Regions from separate parts of the Gordonia sp. NPDC057258 genome, predicted to be linked through region 1. Evidence: riboswitches for the same ligand, from Rfam matches in the RefSeq annotation. Region 1 holds a riboswitch; the other holds the start of a gene.

Region 1 (5,098 bases):
GTCCGACGAGAAGCAGGCGCGATCCGCCGACGATCGACACCGACACCGGCGTCTCGAGGCGGCCTGCGACGGTGAGGTCCCATCCGTCCACGAGCGGCGCCCCGGCGCGGGTGTCCGAACCCGGCAGGCAGAACTGCCCCGGCGGCACCGGCACGGTGATCCGATGTCTCTCCAGCTCGTCGACGCGACGGTTGAACAGTTGCACGGCTCCGCCGGCCCGGGTCGCCCGCTGATGCTTGCCGGTGCCCTTGTCCGGGGTCCAGTGGCTCTGCAGGCGCCCGCGGGCCGCGTCCGCCGCACGGATGAGTTCGGCGTGCGCAGCCTGCTGAGCGGCGTGATCTCGCTCCCAGCGCTCACGTTCGCGGCATCTGCCGACGACCCATCCGTCGTAACCGCCCCGGTATGTTCGCGGGCGTCCGTCCCGCGTCGGATCGAGGTCGATGAACTCGGTCGCGACGTCGCGCAGGAAGGCGCGGTCGTGACTGACGACCGCGACTCCGCCGGGGTGCGACCGCAGCCTGCGGGACAGAAAGGCCATCGACTCGGCGTCGAGGTGGTTGGTCGGCTCGTCCAACAGCAGCAGGTCGGTGCCGCCGCCCAGCACCACCGCCAGCCGCACGCGGTACCGCTGCCCCACCGACAGAGTCGACAAGGGGCGGTCCCGGTCGGTGCATGCCGCCATGCCGGCGAGCGCGATGTCGATGCGACGTTCGGCGTCCCACGCATCGAGCCGGGTGACCGACTCGAGGGCGGCGGCATAACCGTCGTCGGCACCCGGCGCTCCCTCGGCCAGCGCATCGGTAGCGGCGTCGAGTTCGGCCAGTGCTGCGAGCGAGTCCCCGACAGCGTCGGAGATCAGGTCCCCGACCGTGCGCGCGTCGCCCGTCGGCAGGTCCTGCTCGACCACCGCGACCGTGCCGGCGCGGGTGACGGTCCCGCCGTCCGGGATCACGGCGCCGGCCAGGACGTGGAGCAAGGTGGTCTTGCCGCGACCGTTCTCGCCGACCACCGCAAGCCTCGACCCCGCGGAGACGGTCACATCGACGTCGCGGAGGACCGTGCGCGGGCCTCGTACGACGCTAACGGCCTCGGCACGGACGTGGGCGGCCGAACCCGCCGGGAGTCGACCTTCGGATATGTGGGTACTGCGTTCAGCAGACATGGTGAGTTCTCAGCTCTTCGGTAGCCGATGAGAGACGTGGCTTCTCATCGGGTCGGGAGCCGGACAGCACGACACAGCCGTCCGGCGTTTGGACCGGGACGGCGTACGAGAACTACAGGTGGGAACTCACAGGGAACTCGTCGCCGTCAGCGACGAGTCCAGAGCTTCAACGAGGCGATGCCGGAGTACATGGGTGGCGACCCTAGCAGCGACGATCACTCTCGATCAATTGAATTGGATGACGGCCTGCGCGCGTCCGAAGATCCGGCGGTCACCCTGCTTGGCGGTGATCGCGATGGTCCCGCGACGAGTTGCGGGATCGAGCGACTTCACCTTGCCGGTGAAGTCGACGGCCGCGCTGTCGTCGGCCGGGACGTACACCGGGCTGGTGAAGCGCACGTTGTACTCGCAGAAGGCCGCCGGGTCGCCGATGAACTCGGAGACGAAGCTCGCGCCGAGCCCCATCGTCTGCATGCCGTGCGCGACGACGTCGTCCATGCCGGCCGCGTTCACGACGTGGTCGGAGAAGTGGATCGGGTTGGGGTCGCCGGCCACGCCCGCATAGTTCGCGAGATTGCCGCGCGTCAGCAGGTACCGCTTGGGCGTGAGTTCCTGACCCACCGTGAGCGTGTCGAAGTCGACGGCACCGAAGGCGCCCGGCGACTGCGTCGGGTCGGGGAGGTCGTAGCGACCCGCCTTCGGCTCGACGGTGTGCCCGGACTCGCCGATGGCGTCGACCTTGATCATCACGTGGTCGAGGGACGCCTCGAGTTCGGGGTCGACGTCCATACCGGGACGCGCCGCCAGGGAGGTCCACGTGGTCATGACCGGCTCGTCGTGCTGGTTCCAGATGACGTTCTTGGTGACCATCAGGTCGATCATCTCGGGACTGCTCACATGCCGGAACGACTCGAGCGAGACGTCGCAGATCAGGCGGTCCCCGACCTTCATCGGCTGGTGGTAGACCAGCCGCTGGTCGGTCTGCATGATCTGCCACATGTCGTAGCCGGTGACGACGTCTTCGAAGAGCTTGCGCTGGGCGATGATCCCGAGCACCGACACGTAGGTGGGCGCGGCGATCAGGCGGTCGTGGCCGAAGGCCCGGGCGCCCTCCTCGCTCCAGTGGGTCGGGTGCGCATCCTGCACCGCCATCGCGTGCTTACGGATCTCCTCGCGGCCGATCTCGTAATAGTCGTCGACCGTGTAGTGGAAGCCGACGAGGCTCTGCGTGTGGGCGGCGATCTCGTCGGGGGTCGGCTTCGCACCACCGCTCGACGCCTCGTCCGGACGATCCTGGATCTCGGCTCCGCTTACCTGTGACATTGAGCTCTACTCCTTCGGCCGACACAGCAAGACGGGCTGCCTCATCGAGAGGCAGCCCGTTGCTGGTGGTACTTCGAAACGGCCGACGACGGCGTCAGCGCGATTCCTTGTGCCCCTGATGCTTGCCGCAGTTCGGGCAGAACTTCTTGATCTCGAGGCGATCGGGATCGTTGCGGCGGTTCTTCTTCGTGATGTAGTTACGGTGCTTGCACACCTCGCAGGCCAAGGTGATCTTGGGGCGAACATCTGTTGAGGAGGCCACTTGATTGCCTTCTTTCGGGTGGTACGTGGTCGGGTTCGGAAGTTCCCTCAGGGCTTGCGACCCTTGCGCTCGGTTCCGGTCGGACCCGATGTGTAGCGGTGGAGGGACTCGATCCCTCGACCTCACGATTATGAGTCGTGCGCTCTAACCAGCTGAGCTACACCGCCCCGCGGACTTCTCGTCCAGCGAGCCCCCTGACGGAATCGAACCGTCGACCTTTTCCTTACCATGGAAACGCTCTGCCGACTGAGCTAAGGGGGCGTGCCCCGGGCGGTTGCGCCCGAGAGCCTTAACGAGGTTACACACTCGCGTCTGCGCTAGACAAATCGCTGGTCGGAGACCGTCTGTAGAGCAGTTTCGCGAGATTGGACCACGCCGTGGCAGGTATAGGATTCGAACCTATGTAGCTTGCGCGACGGATTTACAATCCGCTCCCTTTGGCCGCTCGGGCAACCTGCCGTGCCGCTCTTCCGGCCACCGTGACGGCCGTACGAACAACGCCGTGAAGAATACAACGAACACCGCATCAACGCGCAAACCGGCTGGTCAACAGGCCGGGACATGGTCGTGGCACAGGCGTCCCACCGCGACCCCCACTCCTGCTACTGTGGCTGCGTTCTGACACGGGGTGCTCCGCGACGCGGGGGCTGAGATGAGACCCGAGAACCTGTCCAGGTAATGCTGACGAAGGGATGTCATGTCTGTGCATGCGCACGTGCCGGTCTCCGGCCGATTCTCCGACCACCTCTGGGAGGAGACGAAGGGGTTGCGGACGGCGATCGACGACCTCGAGTTCCTGCGGCGGCTCGGCGACGGGACGCTGCCACTCGAGGTGTTCCGCACCTACATGGAGCAGGACTCGCTGTACCTCGCCGGGTACGCGAAGGCCCTCGCCATCCTGGCGTCGAAGTCCCCCGACCCGCAGACCGCGGGGTTCTGGGCGAACTCGTCGGCCACCGCGGCCACCGTCGAGTCGGCGCTCCACGGCGACCTGCTCAACGGCGGCCAACTGCCGCCGCGTGAGGGCGAACCCGAGCCGTCGCCGGCGTGCCTGGGGTACGTGTCCTACCTGACGGCCGTCGCCGCGACCGAGTCGTATGCGGTCGGCGCGGCCGCGGCCCTGCCCTGCTTCTGGATCTACGCGGAAGTCGGCCGGGCCCTGGCCGCGAGTGCCGCCCAGGTGCTCGCCGCCGACCCGAACCACCCCTACGCGCAGTGGGTGACCACCTACGACGCCCCGGAATTCCAGGAATCCGCCTCGCGGGCAAGGGAACTCGTGGACGAGGCCGCGGCGCACGCCGGCGAGCGGGAGCGGGCCGCGATGGCCACGGCGTTCACCGTCGCCACCCGGTTCGAGCTTCTGTTCTGGGACACCGCGCTGAACCCGCAACCGTGGCCCGCCGCATGAGCGCCCGCGCGCGCCGCCTCCTCACCGTGCTCGCCGCCGCGGTCGTCGCGTCGTCGGCGATCACCGCGTGCGGTTCGGGCGCCGGTTCGGACGGCAGCATCCGATTCGCGCTCGACTGGTCCCCGAACACCAACCACACGGGCTTGTTCGTGGCGCAGCAGCGCGGCTGGTTCGAGGAGGCCGGACTCGACGTCGAGATCCTGCCGTACAACAACACCGCCGTGGACACCATCGTGGACGCGGGCAACGCCGAGTTCGGGATCAGCACCCACAACTCGTCGACCTTCTCGCGGGCATCGGGCGCGCAGACCATCTCCGTGTTCGCGCCGCTGCAGAAGTGGGCCACCGGCATCGGTGTCCGCGCCGATCGCCGCGACATCACGAGCCCGAAGGACCTCGACGGGAAGACATACGCCGGTTTCGGCGACCCGGGCGAGGAGAAGACCCTCGAGCAGGTGATCCGAAACGACGGCGGCACCGGCGAGTTCACCTCGGTGACCCTCGGAACCTCGGCATACGAGGCGGTCTACTCCGGTCAGGCCGACTTCACCGTCTCCTATCTCGCGTGGGAGGGCATCGAGGCCGAGCATCGCGGAACCCCGATGAGGTACTTCCACTACACCGACTTCGGATTCCCGGAGGCATACGCGATCGTCGTCGACGCCAACGAGGACTGGCTGGCGGACAACCCGGACCGCGCGGCGGCCTTCGTGACGGCGCTGCAGCGCGGTTACCAGGCGGCGGCCGACGACCCGGACGCGGCGGCCCGCGACCTCCTCGCCGCCAACCCCGGTGCGTTCAACGACGAGCAGTTGGTGTTCGAGAGCCAGCGCATGCTCGCCGGTCAGTACATGAAGGACGCCGACGGCCGGGTCGGGCGACAGACGCTCGAACAGTGGGCCGGGAACTCCGGGTTCCTGTACCGCAGTGGTCTGCTGACCGG
Region 2 (5,098 bases), on a different contig from region 1:
GCTCGATGAACTGGTGGCCGTCGTAGAGCAGATCGGGGGAGTGGTCCGAGGCTCGCAGGTGCCCGCCTTTGACCAGCGCCCAGCGCGGCCCGAGATCGAGCAATGCCTTGGCCGCGTCGCGTTGCGACGCGGCATCGGTGACCGTGATGCCGGTGATCAGGCGAACCTCGTCCAGGTTCGGGGTCACCACCGTCGCGAGGGGAAACAGGCTGTGCCGCAGGGTGTCGAGTGCCGAGTCGGCGAGCAGCTGGTTGCCGTGCATCGACGCGCACACCGGATCGACCACCAGCGGAAAGGATGTGTCCCGGCCGATACCGCTCGTGCGGCACTGCTCGACGATGGCCTCGATGATGGGCGCCGACGCGAGCATCCCGGTCTTCGCCGCGGCCACACCGATGTCACCGGACACGGAGTCGATCTGCGCCGCCACGGTCTGCGGTGAGATCTCCTCGAACCCACTGACGCCCAGCGAGTTCTGCACCGTCACGGCGGTGACCGCGACACATCCGTGCACCCCGAGCAGGGCGAACGTACGCATGTCCGCCTGAATCCCCGCGCCACCACCGGAATCCGAACCAGCGATGGTCAGGACCCGTACCGGGGCCGTTCCGGGCGGTGACAGCGGGAGTCCCGTGTAGGCCTGTTCGTCGACCGTGCGCTGATTCGCGTCGACTGTGCGTCGTCGTGCGTCGTCTGTGCGCATCAGGCGCCGCCGGTCGTCTGCTTGTCCATGCCCGCGCGGACGTCCTCGGCGATCTGGAGCGGGAGGTACACGCGGTTACCGGCCTCGGCGAACTCGGCCGACTTCGCGGCCATGCCCTCGGCGATAGTCCGGTCGATGTCGTCCGCGGTGACGAGACCGTGCTCCTCGGCGTAGGCGCGGACGTCCGCCGAGATCCGCATCGAGCAGAACTTGGGTCCGCACATCGAGCAGAAGTGGGCGGTCTTCGCGGGCTCGGCGGGCAGCGTCTCGTCGTGGTATGCGCGCGCGGTGTCGGGGTCGAGGGCGAGATTGAACTGGTCGGTCCAGCGGAACTCGAAGCGCGCCTTGCTCAGTGCGTCGTCGCGTTCCTGTGCCCGCGGGTGGCCTTTGGCCAGGTCGGCCGAGTGCGCCGCGATCTTGTACGTGATCACGCCGACCTTGACGTCGTCGCGGTCCGGAAGTCCTAGATGCTCTTTCGGAGTCACGTAGCACAGCATCGCGGTGCCGGCCTGAGCGATCATCGCCGCGCCGATGGCCGAGGTGATGTGGTCGTAGGCCGGCGCGATGTCGGTGGCGAGCGGACCCAGGGTGTAGAAGGGGGCCTCCTCGCACAACTCCTCCTCCAGGCGCACGTTCTCGGCGATCTTGTGCATCGGGACGTGCCCGGGGCCTTCGATCATGACCTGCACACCATGCGATTTGGCGATCGCGGTCAGCTCGCCGAGAGTGCGGAGTTCGGCGAACTGGGCCTCGTCGTTCGCGTCGGCGATCGATCCGGGGCGCAAGCCGTCGCCGAGGGAGAACGTGATGTCGTAGCGGCGGAAGATCTCGCACAACTCGTCGAAGTGCGTGTACAGGAACGACTCCCGGTGGTGCGCGAGACACCAGGCCGCCATGATCGAACCGCCGCGCGAGACGATGCCCGTCACCCGCTTCGCGGTCAGCGGAACGTAGCGCAGCAGGACACCGGCATGGACGGTCATATAATCGACGCCCTGCTCCGCCTGCTCGATGACGGTGTCGCGATACAGTTCCCAGGTCAGCGAGGCGGGATCGCCGTTGACCTTCTCCAGCGCCTGGTAGATCGGAACCGTCCCCACGGGGACCGGCGAGTTACGCATGATCCACTCGCGGGTGGTGTGGATGTCGGCGCCGGTCGAGAGATCCATGATCGTGTCGGCGCCCCAGCGGGTGGCCCACACCATCTTCTCGACCTCGTCGGAGATCGAGCTGCGCACCGCCGAATTACCGATGTTCGCATTGACTTTCACCGCGAAGTTCTTGCCTATGATCATCGGTTCGGACTCGGGGTGGCGGTGGTTGGCCGGGATGACCGCGCGGCCGATGGCGACCTCCGACCGGACCAGTTCGGCGTCGACGCCCTCCCGGGCGGCGATGAACCGCATCTCGTCGGTGATGATGCCGGCACGCGCCCAGGCCAGCTGGGTGCTCGCGCCGTCGATCGGGTCGGGCCGATGCCAGCTGTCGCGGGTGGGGGTGAGGCCCTTCTCGACGTCGATGTGCGCCGCCGTATCGGTGTAGGGGCCGGAGGTGTCGTAGACGTCGAGGTGTTCGCCGTTGGTGAGCTGGATTCGACGCTGCGGCACACGCAGGTCGCCGACCGTGAGGTAGTGCTTGGCGCTGCCCTCGATCGGGCCGAGGGTCAGGAACCCGGAATCGGCGGGTGCGCTGCTGTTGCGGGTGGTGGATACACGTGTGCCCATGGCTGGTCTCCCTACGCCGGCATTACCCGGACAGGTTCGAGCGGTCGGCGACCGCCCGTCGCCATCTCAGCCCTCGGTCATCGTGAGAGCCCCCGCGGTGTGTAGTTGTCGTGCGTCCGCCACCCTACATCGCATCGTCCGGTCGGGTCGTCCGGGTTCGCGAGACCGTATCGATTTGCGACGATCACACGATCGGGGTCGGCAGTTACGGTTCCGTAAGGTACCGTGTGACCCGGATCACAGGGGTGGCGCTGTCGCGTGTGGCAGGTACGCGCCGGTGATCCGATGTCCGCGATCACGAGGTGAGGAGGGTCGGGTGCTACGCAAGCATCGTCAGCGACCACCACAGTCGGCAAAGTCCATCCTGCAACAGATCTCGCAGGTGGTACACAATCCCGACCGCGACCGATTCGAACTCTGGGTCGCCGGCGACCTGGTCGGCGTGCTCGGCTACTCGACCGAGACGGTCGACGGTCAGACGACTATCACCGTGCTGCACACCGTGCTCTACGACGAATACAGCGGACACGGTCTCGCCACGCGACTCACCCGCACCGTCGTGCACTACACCCGCGAGCAGGGCGCCCGCCTGCGGCCCGTGTGCACCTTCACCAAGCACTATCTCGACGGCCATCCCGGGATCGTGACCCTCGCGCCGGTGTGATCCGAAGGTAAGCCTCGGCGGCTCCGGAACATTCCTCGCCGGACCCTTCGAGGCTCGTCGCTATCGCTCCTCGCACCTCAGGGAGCAGGGGTTATGCGCTTCCTTGGGATTATGGTGCGGTGGTCGCGCTCCTCGCGCCGGTGTGAGGAGCGGGCTCCGACTCGGCTCAGCCTGCCGACGGCTCCGACAGCAGTGTCTCGCGGAGCACCTTTTTGTCGATCTTGCCTACTGCGGTGACCGGGAGCGTGCGCACGACGCGGACCACGTCGGGCAGTTTGAAGGAGGCGAGTCCGCGGTCGGCGAGGAAGGTGCGGATCGCGGCCAGCTCGAGTGGTCGGGCCGGGGGGTGTTCGTGCGAGAGCACGACTGCCGCACAGATCTTCTCACCGAGCGCGTCGTCGGGCAGCCCGACCACCGCGACCTGCCGGACCGAATCGTGGGCGAGGAGGTTCTCCTCGACGTCGTCGGCGGCGACGTTCTCCCCGGCGCGCACGATGGTGTCCTTGATGCGGCCGGTCACGGCCAGGTGCCCCGACGGCAGCCGGGTGACCTTGTCCCCGGACCGGTAGAAGCCGTCCGGCGTGAAGGACTTCTCGTTGTGCGCCGTGGCGCGGTAGTAACCGCGGATCGTGTAGGGCCCCCGCACCAGCAGTTCACCTTCTTCCCCGTCGGGGACATCGGCTCCGCCCTCGTCGACGACCCGCACCTCGTCGAGCTCCGACATCGGTGCCCCTTGCACTTGGTGCACCAAGTCACGCGGGTCGTCGGTCCGGGTGTAGCAGATCAGCCCCTCGGCCATGCCGAAGACCTGCTGGACGACGGGGCCGAGGGCCGCGTCGAGGGCGACGGCGTCGGACTGTGCCAGCTTGGCGCCGCCCACCTGCAGCAGGCGCAGGGAGCTGATGTCCGCCGGCTCCCACTCGGTCGCCGCGCACCAGAGTTGCGCGAGCGCGGGGACGAGCGCGGTCACCGTGACGCGGTGCCGCTCGATGAGGTCGAAAGTGTTGTCCGGACTGGGGTTGTCGGCTAAGACGACGTGGCCGCCCGCACCGAAGACGCCCAGGATTCCCGGGCAGCACAGCGGAAAGTTGTGCGCGGCCGGCAGGGCGACGAGGTAGGTGTCGTCGGCGGTGAGGCCGGCGACGTCCGCGGACAGCCGGGCGTTGAGGTCGTAGTCGTCGTGCGTGCGCGCGATGAGTTTCGGCAGTCCGGTGGTGCCCCCCGACACGAGGAACAGGGCGGGTAGCCCGGCGTCGGGGGCAGCCGGGAGCTCGACCGAGGCGGGGTCGGCGTCGGGGAGCGGTGTGAATCGACCAGGTTCGCCGGAGATGAAGACCTGCGCGACGTCGGGCACCCGTGACTGCAGCTCGGTCGCGAGCTCGCGGTAGTCGAACCCCCGGCGGCCGTCCTCACCGATGTAGGCGACCGCGCCGGCACCGGCTGCGAGATGGGCGATCTCGGTGATCCGGTGCGCGGGCAGCGTCATCACCGGAACGACACCCGCGCGTAGGAGGCCGTACAGGGTGACCGCGAAGTCGAGGGAGTTGTTCAGCTGCAACACGACCCGTTGCGTCGGCCGCAGTCCGGCCGCGACGAAACCGGCGGCACGACGGAGGGTGGCGTCGCGGAACTCGGTATAGGTGAGCGTGCGCGGCCCGTCGGTGGAGGCGTCGGTCAGCGCAGGGGAGTCGGGAGTTCGCTCGGCGGCCAGATCGAGGCCGGCGAACAACGGGCGGTCGAGGAAGACGCCGGCGTCGCGGTACTTCTGTGCCTGTGCGTCGGTGTGGGGAGCGAAACCTTCGAGCAGATCGGTCGCGGCGTCGAGATGCGTCGGCATGAGTTCATTGAAACACAGGCAGGATAGGGTAACCTTACCGGTCGATGCAGGGCGGGAGGCCGGTTGTCGACCCGCGGGGGATTGTTTGATTAGGCTGCCCTAAGATTCCCTATGATCATCGGTGCTCGAGTGCATCACGACCGGAGGAACGAAGGACATGTCGCTGACAA

What was found. A riboswitch is a leader RNA that binds a small molecule or an ion and turns the genes downstream of it on or off. The one in region 1 is predicted to bind thiamine pyrophosphate.
Region 2: linked by a shared signal. The riboswitch ahead of thiC (phosphomethylpyrimidine synthase ThiC) and the one ahead of ACFUEJ_RS03105 (TenA family protein) in region 1 are both predicted to bind thiamine pyrophosphate.

The regions. Positions count from the first base shown of each region.
Region 1 is NZ_JBHUXZ010000002.1:222,570-227,667, reverse strand. Features, by position in the region: gene ACFUEJ_RS03135 (ATP-binding cassette domain-containing protein) at 1-1,162, opposite strand, end outside; gene ACFUEJ_RS03130 (fused (3R)-hydroxyacyl-ACP dehydratase subunits HadA/HadB) at 1,388-2,485, opposite strand; gene rpmG (50S ribosomal protein L33) at 2,580-2,747, opposite strand; tRNA gene ACFUEJ_RS03120 (tRNA-Met) at 2,841-2,914, opposite strand; tRNA gene ACFUEJ_RS03115 (tRNA-Thr) at 2,936-3,008, opposite strand; tRNA gene ACFUEJ_RS03110 (tRNA-Tyr) at 3,126-3,206, opposite strand; TPP riboswitch at 3,362-3,457, shown strand; gene ACFUEJ_RS03105 (TenA family protein) at 3,445-4,155, shown strand; gene ACFUEJ_RS03100 (ABC transporter substrate-binding protein) at 4,152-5,098, shown strand, end outside.
Region 2 is NZ_JBHUXZ010000015.1:20,414-25,511, forward strand. Features, by position in the region: gene thiD (bifunctional hydroxymethylpyrimidine kinase/phosphomethylpyrimidine kinase) at 1-703, opposite strand, end outside; gene thiC (phosphomethylpyrimidine synthase ThiC) at 703-2,427, opposite strand; TPP riboswitch at 2,435-2,524, opposite strand; gene ACFUEJ_RS12760 (GNAT family N-acetyltransferase) at 2,744-3,091, shown strand; gene ACFUEJ_RS12765 ((2,3-dihydroxybenzoyl)adenylate synthase) at 3,258-4,928, opposite strand; gene ACFUEJ_RS12770 (salicylate synthase) at 5,086-5,098, shown strand, end outside.